3 regions of the Neobacillus sp. DHD-1R genome follow, and region 1 is predicted to be linked to each of the others. Evidence: riboswitches for the same ligand, from Rfam matches in the RefSeq annotation. Region 1 holds a riboswitch; each other region holds the start of a gene.

Evidence for each region. A riboswitch is a leader RNA that binds a small molecule or an ion and turns the genes downstream of it on or off. The one in region 1 is predicted to bind S-adenosylmethionine.
Region 2: it holds a riboswitch for S-adenosylmethionine, as region 1 does, so the genes downstream of both, AC3ANL_RS22635 (methionine ABC transporter ATP-binding protein) here and AC3ANL_RS20485 (homoserine dehydrogenase) in region 1, are expected to answer to the same signal.
Region 3: it holds a riboswitch for S-adenosylmethionine, as region 1 does, so the genes downstream of both, AC3ANL_RS05210 (O-acetylhomoserine aminocarboxypropyltransferase/cysteine synthase family protein) here and AC3ANL_RS20485 (homoserine dehydrogenase) in region 1, are expected to answer to the same signal.

The regions. Positions count from the first base shown of each region.
Region 1 covers NZ_CM173232.1:4,134,761-4,140,345, forward strand. Annotated here, with positions in the region: gene AC3ANL_RS20470 (YfhD family protein) at 1-104, shown strand, start outside; gene AC3ANL_RS20475 (glycosyltransferase) at 420-1,103, opposite strand; gene AC3ANL_RS20480 (glycosyltransferase family 2 protein) at 1,123-2,331, opposite strand; gene AC3ANL_RS20485 (homoserine dehydrogenase) at 2,473-3,480, opposite strand; SAM riboswitch class I at 3,561-3,672, opposite strand; gene argH (argininosuccinate lyase) at 3,759-5,135, opposite strand; gene AC3ANL_RS20495 (argininosuccinate synthase) at 5,202-5,585, opposite strand, start outside.
Region 2 covers NZ_CM173232.1:4,587,050-4,592,634, reverse strand. Annotated here, with positions in the region: gene AC3ANL_RS22645 (MetQ/NlpA family ABC transporter substrate-binding protein) at 1-85, opposite strand, end outside; gene AC3ANL_RS22640 (methionine ABC transporter permease) at 103-753, opposite strand; gene AC3ANL_RS22635 (methionine ABC transporter ATP-binding protein) at 743-1,774, opposite strand; SAM riboswitch class I at 1,901-2,004, opposite strand; SAM riboswitch class I at 2,077-2,179, opposite strand; gene AC3ANL_RS22630 (pyridoxamine 5'-phosphate oxidase family protein) at 3,320-3,742, opposite strand; gene AC3ANL_RS22625 (TetR/AcrR family transcriptional regulator) at 4,070-4,672, opposite strand; gene AC3ANL_RS22620 (SDR family NAD(P)-dependent oxidoreductase) at 4,873-5,585, shown strand, end outside.
Region 3 covers NZ_CM173232.1:1,117,128-1,122,712, reverse strand. Annotated here, with positions in the region: gene AC3ANL_RS05215 (methionine ABC transporter ATP-binding protein) at 1-507, opposite strand, end outside; SAM riboswitch class I at 663-771, opposite strand; gene AC3ANL_RS05210 (O-acetylhomoserine aminocarboxypropyltransferase/cysteine synthase family protein) at 904-2,220, opposite strand; SAM riboswitch class I at 2,289-2,389, opposite strand; gene AC3ANL_RS05205 (hypothetical protein) at 2,473-2,826, opposite strand; gene AC3ANL_RS05200 (nuclease-related domain-containing protein) at 3,068-3,931, shown strand; gene AC3ANL_RS05195 (thioredoxin family protein) at 4,273-4,581, opposite strand; gene AC3ANL_RS05190 (toprim domain-containing protein) at 4,587-4,943, opposite strand; gene AC3ANL_RS05185 (YusG family protein) at 5,076-5,315, opposite strand; gene gcvH (glycine cleavage system protein GcvH) at 5,426-5,585, opposite strand, start outside.

The sequences.
Region 1 (5,585 bases):
GACAAGATGTAGAATATTCAGCAGAGTTCGCTGACCATGCAGATCTTGAAGCACAGGCCCGGGCAAATGCAGCTAACCAGCGTGTCAAAAATCGAAATAAATAGGCACGAAAAGCGGAAGCGCCCTGGTCAGCGGCGTATGGCCTCCTCGGAAAAGCTAACGCTTTTCCTTCGTGCGAAGCCAATGCTGCCGAAGCCTTCCTTGTGGAGCACTCCAACAGAGATAAAGGAAACACGAAGAGCCGGAGGCGCATTCGTGCTTGACTTATCGTAGGGCGGAGAGCGAAGGGCACTAGCCGCTAGGGCGCTGGAGCTGGACAATTCTCGAAGATTTTTATGCTGTCTTATCTTATAAAGAGAGAAGCAGGGATATTCTGCTTCTCCAACTTTCAAACCTTAATATATTATTTAATACATATTTCAATCTCGTTTCGACACTAAGGATTGAAAATGATTTGTATAAGCAATTAGTTCTCCCCATTCCATTAAATCCTCATCATTAATTTTCCAGGTGTGCTTGTCCACGTCTTGGCGAATGACGGCAAAGTCATGGTGATTGGTTGAATAAATATTCAAGCCTTTTTTTTTACACTCGTCAATAAAAAAGTAATCCTCGGCACGATTTACCTTTTCAAAACGAACATAAAAAAATACTTCTTTTCGAAACATTAATGTTGCACCTGCTACTGTATCAGTAATAGCATTTTCCGTACCTGGGACATGGATCAATGCTTTTTTATTATTAAAATAAATAAAATATGAACTTTTACCAGCAATAAAAATATTTTTATTCTCAAAAGCCACCATCGAATTCCTAATGTAATCCGGTCCATAATAATCATCATCGTCAAATTTAGCGATAATATCATAATTTGCATTCATGACACCGAAATTTAAACAGTCTCCTAAAGCTGCTTTTTCATGTAATTGATAAACCTGAACATTCGGATAGCTCCTTGCCCTGCTGAGCCATCGGTCAATGTTCATTGAATCTTTATTTAAAATGATAATGAGCTCTTTATCCTTCCAGGTTTGCCGCTGATAATTTTTGAAAACATTATCGATATTCTCATCTCTAATCGTACAAGTAATAATAGAAACCACTGATTATACTCCTTTATGGTTATGATTTCATAACCTTTTCTAAAAAATAGGTTAAATTTGGATAGTCATGCAAACTCTTAATAAGATTTATATCACTTAATAATTCTTTTCTATCCTCTGTACCTAAACCTGCCGCTCCAAGAATATTAAGATGACGAATACCTACTTGAAGCAAAAGAATAATGGTTCTGAGGATGTGTATGAATGTTTCTTGAAAATATTTTAAATCATATGTGTTTACCAGTTTTTTATATTCCCTAAGGATCTTACTCATTGTTAATAAATCTGTATGACCTGAAAGCTCTAATCCTAAAATTAGCACATCAACATCATGATGTTTTATTGTGAATAGACCAAAGTTTGCAATTGCCTCATTCCATTTTCTATCCACGATAGGAAACTCTTGATGATAGGTAATTACTTCGTTGCTAACAATATAGCGGGCTCCCTTTTTAAATAGCCGATATCCCAATTCCCAATCTTCATAACCGTAGTGGAAAAACTCTTCATCAAATCCCCCTGCCTGTTCAATGAAATCTTTACGAATGGAAACGTTTCCTGTTAGAAAGGCCATCCAGGGAAATGCAAACCCTTCCAAATCCGCATTAAACTTTCTAATAATTTGTCGGAACCATGGATATGCACTAAATGCTAAATCTTTAAAGGTTTTTCGAGCTATATCGTTTTTTGTTAGTAATAGATATGGCTGTTCAAGAGGAAAGTTACACTCCTTGTATCTCGCATATACGTCAGGATTATTTTGGGTTATATCTGAAATTGTAGTTATTTTTTGCTTAGAAAAGTCGGGGAAAATACATGAATAGAGGGATTTGGAGTGCATGGCCCTTGTGATTATTACTTTTTGATTAGATTGGTGATATTGAAAATGATTTTGAACAAAATCTGGTTCTGTTATCATTTCTGCATCTAAAAAGATAAGAACCTTCCCTCTTGCAGAACGTATGCCTAGATTTCTACCTTTCGCTCTACCAAGTCTTTCATTGCTGCGAATATATTTAAACTTGTATGGGGGTGAATAATCCTTAAGTTTTTCCTCTGTTTGATCTGTAGAGGCATCGTCAATAAAGATAACCTCCATTTTTTCAGATTGAAAAGTCTGGTGTTCAAGCGAATAGAGGGTAAATAAATTTAGTGGGTATTTATTAAGAGATGGAATAATGACGCTAACCTCGATCTCTTCATCCTTTTTATATTTCCTTTCTGACATGGTGTTACCCCTTCTATTTCATTTATGAAATAGCTAGTCCTATTTGTTAATCTTTTACACAATATGTAATCCGTTTGGAATTGACTAAACTACTACCCATCCTAAATAAAAAAAAGAGCCATCAGCTCTTTTTTACACTATCTATAAAACATAGTGATTTGATTTAAATTTGAGACTTCGTTTAACCGGAGGGTTTTGGCATACATAGACCAAATCCTCAATCACGGCGCTGGCAGTTGGATACATTCCTGCACCGGGGCCTTGAAGCGTTATTCGTCCAACAATATCAGAGTAGACATTTACGGCATTCTGAACCCCTTCTACATGATAAAAGGGATGCTCTTTCCCTACAAGAACTGGTTTAACCGTTGCTTTTATTTGATTACCAGATTTATAAATGCTGGCAATATGCTTATATCTTAATTCTAGCTTCGCAGCTTCTTCAATCATCTCAGGTGTAATGGACGTAATTCCTACTCGTTCGACCTCCTGCCAATTAGGACTTTTCCCAAAGGCAAGTCTACTAAGTATCATCGTTTTATAAAAGGCATCAAAGCCCTCAACATCATTGGTTGGGTCTGCTTCAGCATAACCGTTTTCCTGGGCTTGCCTTAGTGCTTGGGCAAAGGTCAGCTTCTTTTCGCGCATTTCTGTCAAGATGAAATTCGATGTCCCATTTAGGATTCCTTGAACCTCTTGGACACGGTTTACATTTAATAATTGCCGCAGTGTTTGAATAACTGGGATTCCACCTGCAACCGTAGCCTCAAACCCTACTGAAACATGATGATTCTCTGCAAGTTCAAGCAGATCTTTTCCATAGTGGGCAAACATCTCTTTATTTGCTGTAATAATGTGACAGCCTCGTTGAATAGCTCTTGTTAGAAATGAAAAGGTAGGGTCCTTGCCAACAATCGCTTCAACCACAATATCAAGCTGTGGCAGATTTAGGATTTCTGTAAAATCTGAAGTGATCAGGACATCTTCACTTATATTTCTTTCCTTCTGTGTGTTTTTTATCAGAACAGCTGCAACCTCAACTTTTTTCCCTAGTGCCACTGTCAGCTCCTCTGCATGTGTTTGAATAGTCCGATAAACTCCTTCACCCACCGTACCAAAACCTAGGATTGCCACTTTAATTACAGACATGTTGATCCACCCTTCATATAACATTAACAGAGCCTTCAAATAGGAAAAGCCCTCTTCATAAGAAGAGGGCTGAATTCCTCCTCTTATCTATCAGGTCATAAATAACCTGCAGGAATTAGCACCTTTTCAAGGAATACCTTGATGGTTGCCGGGCTTCATCGGGCCTAGTCCCTCCGCCGCTCTGGATAAGAGTTATATTAATTTTTCAGTAAATTTCCAAGTTATAGAAAGTATTTTAGTTTAAATAATTGTTATTGTCAATAATATTCAAAAAAATCTTATTGATTCAGTTTTCCCTCGGCCAAATTAATTTGCTTCTCCACTTGTTCCGGAGCAGTTCCGCCAAAGCTATTTCTTACCGCTACGACGTGCTCTGGAGCCAATACCTTGTAAATATCCTCTTCAAACAATGGACTGAATTCCTGATATTCATCAAAGCTTAAATCTAATAAAAATTTGTTTGACTGAATCGCATACAAAACAATTTTCCCGATTACTTCATGGGCCTCACGGAATGGTAATCCCTTTGTAACCAAATAATCGGCAATATCGGTGGCATTGGAAAAATCATTGTTGATCGCCTTGCGCATCACATCTTTTTTTACAGTCATGGTCTCAATCATGGGTGCTAACAGCTTTAAGGATCCTTCAAGCGTCTCCACCGTATCAAACATGCCTTCTTTATCTTCTTGCAAATCCTTATTATAAGCGAGTGGTAAGCCTTTCAGTACAGTCAACAAACCAATCAAATTTCCATAGGTTCGACCAGTTTTTCCGCGCAGCAGCTCGGGTACATCTGGGTTTTTCTTTTGCGGCATTATACTTGAACCTGTACAGAAGCTATCATCAAGCTCAATAAACTGGAATTCTTGGCTTGACCAAAGTACCAACTCTTCAGATAATCTTGAAATATGCGTCATAATAATTGAACCGATTGACAAGAATTCTAGGATGAAATCTCGATCACTAACAGCATCCATGCTATTTGGATAAATTGTTTCGAAGCCTAACAGTTCCGCAACACGTTCACGGTTGATAGGAAATGTCGTCCCTGCCAAGGCACCAGAACCAAGCGGAAGCCAGTTTACCCGTTTCAGCGAGTCAATCAATCTCTCTTTATCACGTTCAAACATCCAAAAATACGCCATTAAATGATGGGCAAAGGAAACCGGCTGGGCACGCTGCAGGTGGGTGTACCCTGGAATCAATGTTTGAACATTCTCTTTCGCCTGCGCAATAAAGGCCTGTTGTACATCTTCAATTAATTTAATCAGTTCTGTCGTTTTCGTTCTTAAATAAAGATGCATATCAGTTGCCACCTGATCATTACGGCTTCGACCGGTATGGAGCTTGCCTCCCACCTGTCCGATTTTTTCAATCAAAAGCTTTTCAATATTCATATGAATGTCTTCATCTTCTACTAAAAACTCAACTTGATTGTCATCTACCATTTTTTTTATAGATAGAAGGCCATCCTTAATTTTTATGGCATCTTCCATCGGAATAATGCCGCATTCTCCCAGCATTTGTACATGGGCCATACTTCCGGAAATATCTTCCTTTGCTAGCTTTTGATCAAAAGAAATCGAAGCTGTAAATTCCTCTACCAGCTTGTTTGTTTCCTTTGTAAAGCGTCCGCCCCATAACTTTGACATATCGTATGATCCTCCTTAAAAAGTAAAGAAGAGAGCCCCCGAAATAGGATTCGAGGGCAATCCGGATTATTTTAATATGATTTCTTTATTATTCACTTCAGAATATACCTTTGTTGGCAGCCCCCAAAGTTTAATAAATCCGACTGCCGCATTATGATCAAAAGCGTCACCTTTTGCATATGTGGCAAGTTCCTCGTTGTAAAGGCTATGTGGAGATTTTCTACCAACAACAGTATGGTTCCCTTTATGGAGCTTAACGCGAATAGTTCCTGAAACTACCTTTTGTGTTTCATTAATAAAGGCATCAAGTGCTGGTTTGATTGGTGAATACCATAGACCTTCATAAATGATTTTTGCCATCTGTTGTTCAACCTGTGTCTTAAATTGTGTAACCTCACGAGTCAGGGTTAAAAATTCTAATTCTCTATGGGCATTAATTAATATTAATGC
Region 2 (5,585 bases), 450 kb from region 1:
CTTTTTTGTCCTCTGATTGATTAGAGCATCCGGCTCCAAATACGGCTAGTGTAAAAATAATGATGGTGAATAAAAGTTTTTTCATGTTGTTTTCCTCCTACGTTATCTACGTCTTATTTTTTTTGCTAAAATATTGCCTAATGACTGTAATCCTTGAACAATCACAATCAGAATGACTACGGTTATGATCATCGTGATCGTATCAAAACGCTGGTAACCATATGTAATGGCTATGTCGCCGATTCCGCCGCCGCCGACTGTACCTGCCATTGCGGTTGCACCGACAAGTCCGATGGTGGCAATGGTAAGCGAGAGAACGAGGGAGCCGAGTGCCTCTGGAACTAGAAACTTCGTAATAATTTGCCACGGGGTTGCACCCATGGCCTCTGCTGCTTCAATGACCCCAGGATCGACTTCTAACAGGGAATTCTCTACTAATCTTGCAATGTAGGGACCTGCATAGAAGACCAGCGGTACAACGGCTGCTGCCGTTCCGATGGACGTTCCGACAATCAATCGTGTAACCGGAATAATGGCCACTAATAAAATAATGAACGGTACCGATCGAAAAATATTAATAATTGCACTTAAAATCGTGAAAAGCGGGATATTTTCAAGAATTTGGCCTTTCCTAGTGACGACTAGCAAAATTCCAAGCGGTAATCCAAGGATGGCTGAAAATACTAGCGAGAAGGCGACCATCTGGATGGTTTCAACTAAAGCTGTGATGATTTGATCTGAACTAACTAGCATGTGCTTTCACTTCCTTAACACTGATGTTCTTCTCGTTGATATATGTTAGTGCTCGAATGACTTCTTTGTCAGGCCCCTGGAATTCTACTATTAAGTTTCCAAAAGGGGTACCTTGAAGTTCGGTAATGTTGCCAAATAAGACATTGATATGGATATCAAATTGCTTCGCAAGCTCGGAAAGCAGCGGCTGACCGGCTGAAGTGCCGACAAAATTGATTCGAAACACCTTCTGCATTCCTTCGTGTTTTTCAATGATTTTTATGATTGAATCAGGAAGCTGATCGTTCATGACAGTGCTGACAAAGTTCTTGGCTGTTTGGGTCTTAGGTGCTGAGAAGACGTCAAATACTGTTCCCTCTTCAATTATTTTTCCTGCTTCAATGACTGCGACCCGATCGCAGATTTCTCTGATCACCGCCATTTCGTGAGTAATGAGGAGAATCGTAATGTTATATTCCTGATTAATCCTTTTCAAAAGCTGTAAAATCGAGCTCGTTGTTTGCGGGTCGAGAGCTGATGTAGCTTCATCACAAAGGAGAATAGATGGCTGGGTTGCTAATGCCCTGGCAATCCCAATTCTTTGCTTTTGTCCTCCGGAAAGCTGGTCTGGGTAATAGTCGGCTTTGTCAGCTAAGCCAACAAATTCTAATAGTTCGTGAACCCGCTTTTTGATGGTTTCCTTAGGCTGTTTTTCAAGCAGGAGGGGCATTGCCACGTTTGCAAAGACTGTTTTAGAGTTTAATAGATTAAAATGTTGAAAGACCATCCCAATGTTTTTCTTAATCTTTCGGACTTCTTTCACAGAAAGAGTGGTGAGGTCATGACCATCAACAATCACTTTTCCTGATGTCGGACGCTCCAATAAGTTTACACAGCGGATTAGTGAGCTTTTACCCGCACCACTGAATCCAATGACGCCGAATATCTCCCCTTTATTTATTTTCAAATCAATTCCATTCAACGCGGCAACCTGTTGGCCGCTGCTTTCGTAAATCTTTTTAAGATTCTGAAATTCAATCATGTTGTAAATCTCCTTTGTGGGAAGTGTCCCTTTATGTAAGTTTCAAGCAGGGGGTGATAACCGAAAAAAACCTCTTCTTGGAAATAAGAAGAGGGCATGTCAATAGAAGACAACAGCTAGATACTCTTCTTAACTTCCAAGCTTGGAGCTTGCTGGAATTGGCACAGAAAATAGAAAATTCCGCTGCCGAGGCTTCATAGGGCCAGTCCCTCCGCCTCTCTCGATAAGAATATTATTCAATTAAAAATAAAAACCCTCTTCAATCACAAGAAGAGGGCGAATTAAAATAATTGGAGATCCTCTTCTTATCTTTCAAGTTACACTTGCTGGATTTGGCACAGAATCAGGATGATTTCCGCTGCCGAGGCTTCAAAGGGCCAGTCCCTCCACCTCTCTGGATAAGAAAAATTTGAATTTATTCATTTTTTTAACTTATTTAACTTGTTTATTAATTTATCGTAATATAGTAAAAATGTCTAGTGTTTTTTTAAAAAAAATTTTAGTGCCTGTCGTGAAAAAGTGAATTACTAATGCAAGCAATCAAAAAAAACAGCTGAGACTGACCCCGCTACTCCAAAAAACATCCTAATTTCCTTGCTTTTTCCGTATCCCAAAACGTTGAAAGAATGCCTGTTTGGTGATCAGATATAATGTTAAGAATCTATCTTTTTTAATCTGAATTTGGATTGATAAGCGACCGTTTCGATGATTCTAAAAGGAGTTCGGTCGGTTAGAGGCTTGATAAACGACCGCTTTGATGAATTCAAAAGGGTTTGGGTAGTTTAGACGCATGATAAGCGACCGTTTAGATGAATTCAAAAGGGTTTGGGTAGTTTAGAGCCTTGATAAACGACCGTTTCGATGAATTCAAAAGGGTTTGGGTAGTTTAGCCCCATGATAAGCGACCGTTTAGATGAATTCAAAAGGGTTTGGGTAGTTTAGAGCCATGATAAACGACCGCTTCAATGAATTCAAAAGGGTTTGGGTAGTTTAGCCCCATGATAAGCGACCGTTTCGATGAATTCAAAAGGGTTTGGGTAGTTTAGAGCCTTGATAAACGACCGCTTTGAAGATTTCAAAAGGGATTGAGTCGTTTAGACCCATGATAAGCGACCTCTTTGAAGAATTCAAAAGGGTTTGGGTAGTTTAGACGCATGATAAACGACTGCTTCGATGAATTCAAAAGGGTTTGGGTAGTTTAGAGCCTTGATAAACGACCGCTTCGATGAATTCAAAAGGGTTTGGGTAGTTTAGAGCCATGATAAACGACCGCTTCAATGAATTCAAAAGGGTTTGGGTAGTTTAGAGCCTTGATAAACGACCGCTTTGAAGATTTCAAAAGGAGTTGGGTAGTTTAGAGCCTTGATAAACTACCGCTTCAATTAATTCCAAAGGGGTTGAGTCGTTTACACGCATGATAAACGACCGCTTCGATGAATTCAAAGGGGTACGGTCGTTTAGACCTTTGATAAGCGACTAAAGGGGACAGTTTTCTTGCTGAATTTAAGCAAGAATACTGTCCCCAGGTCATACACTTTCTCATTTCTATAAATCAAGTTCTTGTGGGGGTTCGTCATTTAGATTTAGAAGGCGGACAGCTTCTGGTTTTATTTCTAAAAACACGTAGTTCGGATCTTCAGGACCAGTAAACCATTTTTCAAATGATGCTTCCCAGAATTTCTTTTTCAATTCTGGTGAATCATTCATGACAGCTGTTCCTTCCATTTCAATATAGGAGTCGTTTAGACCTTTCCCTTCAAACCCTAACAAAACAGCAATAGACGAATTTTTTTCTAGTTCTTCTACTTTCTCTGTGTCTCTTTTCGTTGGAGTATACAAGGTTAAGTCATCATGATAAAACGTCATATACCGGGAATGAGGCTTATTATTTTCAACCGTTGAAAGAATGCCTGTTTGGTGATTCGATATAATAGTAAGAATCTTTTCTTTTAAATCTGGATTTCCCATATTATCTACTCCCTTTTTTAAGTTACTTTTACTTTCCCTCTTGATAATAGTAAATAAACTGTAAAAAATTAACTTTTCTAACTATGTTGTTTAGGAAAGCCTATTCGTTGGAGGATTTTACATGGTTTCGAAAGAAGGCAAAGATATATGAAAGTGGATGTATGGGTGAAGGAAGGATTAAATGGCCAGGAGCATATATGGCTTAAGAGATCCCTCGATCCGATAGTGAAAAGAATATGTATCCAAGAAAAAGGCTCATTTACCTAATTGGTAATGGGCTCTTTTAGCTGGGAGGAAGCACTAAAAATTTTTTCTATAATAGATAGGTTATTCTTTAATATACTCTAACGAGTAAATATGCGTTCTCGTTAGATCAATTACATTTTGGATAAATTCGTCTTGAGTTTCTTTGAAATCATTTGTAATCCAATTCAGTAGCAGCCCGTAAAAGCCATAAGCTGTATAACGTTTAAAATAATCCATGTTGACTGGTATGTTGTTAATTGTTTCAAATATAAATTGTTCCTGATAAATTTTTAAGAGGGTTTGAGGGAATCTTGTATGTAATCCTGGTAAAGTGTCTTCGTATTTAATCAGCTCAAAAAAACCCCGGTGTCCATATATGTAGGAAACGATGTTAAAGGATGGTGCTTTTAGTTTTGCTGTATATACTTTATGTCCAGGTACATATGGTTTTCCAACTGAATCTTCTAACCCTTGAAGCATGGAATCGAGTAAATCGTTTGCAAGTTCAATTTTATCTTGGTAATGAACATAAAAGGTACTACGGTTGTAAGCGGCATAATTTACAATGTCTTTTACAGAAATAGAATGATAACCCGTCTCCTTTATAAGTTCGATTAGTGCTAGCTTTAAATGTTCTTTTGTACGATTTTTCCGTTGAGATGTCACAATTTGTTGATCATTCATCAAAAAAACCTCCCTAAAATGGACAATTGAGTTCCATGTGTCTATGTATTAGACACTTAATGATATCTTAATGGTTGTTAAATGTGAACAAAATAGTACAATTGAATTGTGAACAAAATAGCACAAAAAGTAGATTTATGTATCTTTTTTGGCTAAGATGTGATAATAGGATTGAACTTATTATTTGGGAGGAATCTATTATGGGAAAATTACAAGATAAAGTAGCCGTAATTACTGGAGGAGCATCCGGTATCGGTGCAGCAACAGCACGTTTATTCGTGTCAGAAGGAGCCAAAGTGGTCCTTGTTGATTTAAATGAAGAAAAAGGGAAAGCTTTTGAAAAAGAATTGAAAACGCTTAACGCCGAAGCTCTATTTGTAAAAGCAAATATTACTAGTGAAGAAGATGTAGCCGATGTCTTTAAACAGGCAGTTGAAGCTTTCGGTAAAGTCGATGTTGTATTCAACAATGCAGGTATCGGGCGTGTTCATTCTTCACATGATTTAGAGTACTCTGAGTGGCGGAATACCGTAAATGTTGATTTAGATGGTGTATTCTTAGTAGCACGGGAAGCGATCCGTGAAATGTTAAAAACGGGCGGCGGTACAATTGTGAATACGGCTTCTATGTACGGCTGGGTTGGTTCGCCTGGTTCAGCAGCCTATAACGCAGCAAAAGGCGGCGTGATTAACTTAACACGTTCACTTGCACTTGAATATGCAGAACAAAATATTCGTATTAATTCATTATGCCCTGGTTTCATTGATACCCCAATTATTCCAGAAGAAAGTAAACAAGTATTAGCTGCGATGACTCCGATGAAACGTCTTGGCCAAGCGGAAGAAATGGCAAAAGCTGTACTATTCATGGCAAGTGACGATTCCTCATTCATGACTGGGAATAGCTTAACTGT
Region 3 (5,585 bases), 2.4 Mb from region 1:
TGAAGTGGCTTCATCACATAGTAGTACTTTGGGATTATTAGCGAGCGCCCGTGCAATCCCGACTCTCTGCTTTTGTCCTCCGGAAAGTTGTGACGGATAAGCATTTTCGCGGCCTTCCAGACCCACCAACTTAATGAGCTCGTCTACTCTTTTCTTTCTTTGCGGCCCCTTGACACCTGCAATTTCGAGTGGAAAAGCAATATTTTCACTAACGGTTCTGGACCACAGTAAGTTGAAGTGTTGGAAAATCATGCTGATTTCCTGACGTGCTTTTCGAAGTTCTGCGCCCTTAATCTTTGATATGACCCGGCCGGCAACTGTTACACTTCCTTCGGTTGGAAGCTCCAATCCATTTAACATCCGGATCAAGGTGCTTTTTCCAGCACCACTATAACCAATGACCCCGAAAATTTCTCCTTCTTGAATTTCAAGATTCACATCATCGACTGCTTTTAATTCACCTTGTTTAGAAGGGAAGATTTTCCGGGCGTTTTTTATTGAAATCACTGTATCACCTACTTTTTATCCTGATTACGGAAACTTGTAACATGTACTGATTCTTTGAATATAGGGTTTGATTGTTATGGCGAAAAGATTCTACTATTTTGGAAAAATAAAAAACCTTCCTGCGCAGGCAGAAAGGCATAATAAATATAACCTTTCTCCCATCTTCCAAAGCTTATGCTTTGTGTGAATTGGCACCATTTCAATATAAATATTGACGGTTGCCGGGCTTCATCGGGCACATCCCTCCACCTCTCTTGATAAGAGTAAACAGCATACTATATTCAATTAATACGTTAATTTGTGTAAGTAAGTTATTTTACAAAAGTTATCGTATCACGGATAAAAAAGGGTGTCAACAAAAAATCATCATATTCGAAAAATTAAATCAAGGAAAATTTAGGCATTTGTTTTCAATGATGCTAAACCTGTCGCTGCTTCAATTGCTGCTTCAAGGTCCTCAATTAAGTCCTCCACATTCTCAATTCCAATCGAAAGGCGAATTAAATCCTCCGATACACCGGCAGCTTTAAGTCCTTCGGCATCAAGTTGCTGATGCGTTGTGCTGGCAGGATGAATGATTAAACTTTTCGCATCGCCCACATTGGCCACATGTGCCCAAAGTGTTAAAGAGTCAATTAGTTTTGCTCCTGCTTCTTTTCCGCCTTTGATACCAAAAACTACCATTGAGCCTGCACCTTTTGGTAAATATTTTTTCGCTAATTCATGGTCAGGGTGTGAGGCATGCCCTGGGTATGAGACCCATTCTACAGCAGGATGATTTAATAAATATTCAACCACTTGTTTTGTATTGGCCACATGCTCTTTCATCCGAACATGAAGAGTTTCTAATCCTAGTGTAAACTGGAAGGCATTTTGCGGACTTAAGGCAGGTCCTAAATCACGCAATAATTGGACACGTGCTTTGATAATATAGGCCACAGCCCCTAGTGCCTCTGCGTATACAAGTCCATGATAGCTCTCATCTGGCGTGGTGAAGCCAGGGAATTTTGGTGAATTCCAATCGAATTTACCGCCGTCAACAATAACGCCACCTGTTGACGTTCCATTTCCTAATAGCCATTTTGTTGCGGAGTGGACAACGATATCTGCCCCGTACTCAATCGGTCTGCAGAGATATGGTGTGGCAAAGGTATTATCAATGATTAACGGAACCCCAGCTTCATGAGCAATTTCTGCTACTTTTTCAATATCAAGGACACGTAAGCTTGGGTTTCCAATCGTTTCAGCAAAGACTGCCTTTGTTTTTTCAGAAATGGCAGCGCGGAAATTTTCAGGATCCTCCGCATCGACAAATTTCACCTTAATGCCGTATTTAGGCAAGGTAACTGCTAATAAATTATAAGTTCCCCCATAAAGATTTGAGGCAGAGACAATTTCATCGCCAGCTTCAGCAATGTTTAGAATAGCAAGTGTAATGGCAGCCATCCCGCTGGCAACAGCCAGTGCTCCCACACCACCTTCTAATAACGCCACTCTGTCCTCAAAAACAGTCGTGGTTGGGTTGTGGATTCGTGTATATATGTAACCTGGTTCTGCTAAGCTAAACAAGTTTGCCGCATGTTCCGTATTTTTAAATTGATAGGCATTGTTTTGATAAATTGGCACAGCACGCGCACCCGTTACCGGGTCTGGAGACAACCCTCCATGAACACTTAATGTTTCAAACCGATACTTCTTTTGATCCTCTCCCATTACACTCGCTCCTCCTTTTAACAATCAAATTGAAAAACCCCCGCTTCCAAAGAAGAGGGGGTCCACTCTTCTCATCTTCCAGAGCTATTGCTCTGCTGGATTTAGCACCGTGTTATAAACCGGTTGCCGGGCTTCAAAGGGCCAGTCCCTCCGCCACTCTCGATAAGAATATGCATCGTTCAATTGTTGTCTATTAATAGAATATTTAAATAAAACAATACAGCAAGTTTAATTCCGAGTCAATACCTTTGATTAAATTACTTTTGCAAAATTTTCCTGTGCTTTTGTTAAAAAGAAAATGGATTCTAGTAATAGAGTGGTTCTTAGTGGCGCAGATACCTTTAAATGTCCTTTTCGCTCCAAAACGCGCAGTTGCTCCGTCCCTTCAAACAGCTGTTTCATTGCGCTATGAGTTCCGCTGATCGCATCTATTGTCTGTGACCCTTCTTGTACTTCTAGGAAAGAGATCCTGCCCTTTTTGATTACTAATTGAATCGTTTGCTGCTCACAAAGAAATCTTACCGTGACATCTGCCTTGTCAATTAATCCACGAACATGTCTTTGCAGATTAAAATTCTCTAAGAATGTTTGTGTCATCTCCCTCATTTCCATCACTCCGGTCTACTCGTTATATATATATCTTATTCCGCAAGCAGAACCGGAATCCTTTCCTAATCACTCGACATTTCTCACGGCTTTCAACTCATTTCCTGAGAAATATGTCGTTTTCCGAGAGTTAAGAGTGATTTACGTTGTGGACGAAGTGTCGGAAAATAGTCAATTATTCAACTTTTGTTTCTACCTATTTTTTATAAAATGAAAATATAAATTTGAGAGGAAGTGGAATATGTTTTTTAAACCACGTACTGAACCAATTGAAATAAAAATACTTCGCTCACTAAACACACGAATGATATTAGCTGAAAATGACTTGGTACGTTATCATAACCTCTTGAAGGGATATGAAGGTGAGGTAATGTTTGACTCCCTGACAGAAAAGTTACAATGTCAAAATTACCTTTTAAATGATTTATTGCTTGAGACAATTGGTGCTAAATTTCAAATAGATTCTTTGCTGATAACTCAAGAACCGCTTTACCTCTTTGAAGTAAAAAATTATTCAGGTGATTATTTCTTTGAAAATGGAAGGTTCTATACTTTGAATAAAAAGGAAATTCCTAATCCGCTGCTCCAATTGGAAAGAAGTGAATCTCTGCTTCGTCAGTTGCTCCACAGTCTTGGTTATCATATCCCGATTAAAGCATATGTGGTCTTTATTAATCCCCATTTTCATTTATATCAAGCTCCACTAAATAAACCCATTGTTTACCCAAATCAAGTTAATCAAGTTAATCAATTTATGAAAAAATTGAACTTACTGCCTTCCAAGTTAAATGACCGCCACAAGAAGTTAGCCACTCAATTAGTTTCTTTACACCAAACAGAATTCTCTTATGACAAGTTACCCTCTTATAAATATCATTCGCTGAAAAAAGGTTTGAATTGTGCAGCCTGCTGCTCATTTAAGGTGAAGGTTGAGAATCGAAAACTAGTTTGTGATGTTTGTGGGCATCAAGAAGAAATTGATTCCGCAATTTTTAAAGCCGCGGTGGAAATTAAGTTATTATTCCCTAATGAAAAAATAACGACGAATGGGGTTCATGACTGGTGTCAAGTGGTGATTCGAAGAAGACAATTCGGAGAGTGCTGATGCGGAATTTGAATTATAGTGGAAAGACTAAGGGGTTCTTTTATGAGTAAATGTTAATTAATGTAATTTCACTTTAATTGTGACCGTTCAGGCTCTTGTTTGAAGGGCCATGGGCACAATTATTTGTTATTGTGACCGTTCGAGCTCTTGTTCCAAGGGCCTCGGGCACAATTATTTGTTATTGTGACCGTTCGGGCTCTTGTTCCAAGGGCCTCGGGCACAATTATTTGTTATTGTGACCACCAAAGCTCTTTTAAAGATGGAACGAGCATTATTAATTTACACAACGGTTTTCAAGGCGCTCCTACATAAAAAAGCAGATACCCATTCGTATCTGCTCCTTAAGATAAATGCTGTTTTATTTTTTCAAGTAAATAGGGAACGGAATGAAAAGCGTAAATTGTTTCTTGCACCTTGCCATTTTTGAAGAGCAAAAGACATGGCACACTTTCGACCGCAAAATTTTTAGCCAGTTCAGGATAAAAATTCAAATTCATTTTTCCCATTTTAATGTCTACTAGTTCCTCTACGATCTGCAGCATCCTGGAAGCTACCTGACAGGTGCCGCATAGTGGTGTATAAAAATATAACAGACCACTTTCATCTTGATTGAGGAAGCCAGCCAACTCATTTCGATTCCATTCGTTCATAAACATTAACTCATTTCTAAATACTCTTTATGCACATCAATATTCGCGCCTAAAAGAACAGTCGCTAAGTGCTGCACGGGGGCCGTTGCAACCTCTCGATACATCCGATCAATGTATAAATGTTCAGCCTGAGGAAATTCCCGCTTAAACCGTTTGCGGAGCTTTTCACCTGAATCATCAGCATCAACAAGGATATAGACATCCTTATCCTCAAGGAACTCAATTAGTTCCTCTAATTTTGCATGACTGATGGTTCCATTTGTACAAATGATTTCTATTGGTTCCTTCAAAATACTTTTTACCTTATTTTTATCCGATTTTCCTTCGACAATAAGAACTTTGTCAACATACGAGTCATTCATATCCATCACCTGTAATATAAAGTTGTTTATGTTAACATATTCTAAAATATTGATTACGTGTGCCCGCTTCTTAGTATGTTAACTATATCATTATTGTCAGCTAAGAAATAGGTATTTGCTCGGATTTGATAGTTAGCACCATCCACCATCGTCACAGTCTGTATACTTTGCATCAGGCTGTTCGGTAACCGTCACATGTTGATATATTTTTTGTTGTTCTGCTTCAAAATGGTGATCCAATTCCACCTGCATCGTCTCAGAAAGTTTTATTTTTCCAATTGGAGAATTTTCAAGAAATAGTTCTATTTCTCCATTTTTCAATTTGCCAACCACTCGATCGGTTACATCCATTTTCTGCTGTTTCAATGTCATCCTTCCACCCTCTTTAATATAATTATTAATAATGTCTCCATAATCGTAGAAGAAAAAGAGTGGAAATTTAAGAGAAAAAGCACCCGGTCAACAGGTGCTTTTTTCACATATTAGTCTTCTTTTGTCTTTTCTTCGTATTGTTCAGCCGTCATTAAGTTTTCTACTTCACTTGCATTCGCTGGCTCAATAACAATCATCCATGCTTTTTCATATGGTGATTCATTTACGAATTCAGGGCTGTCACTCAGGTCCTCGTTGATTTCAACTACT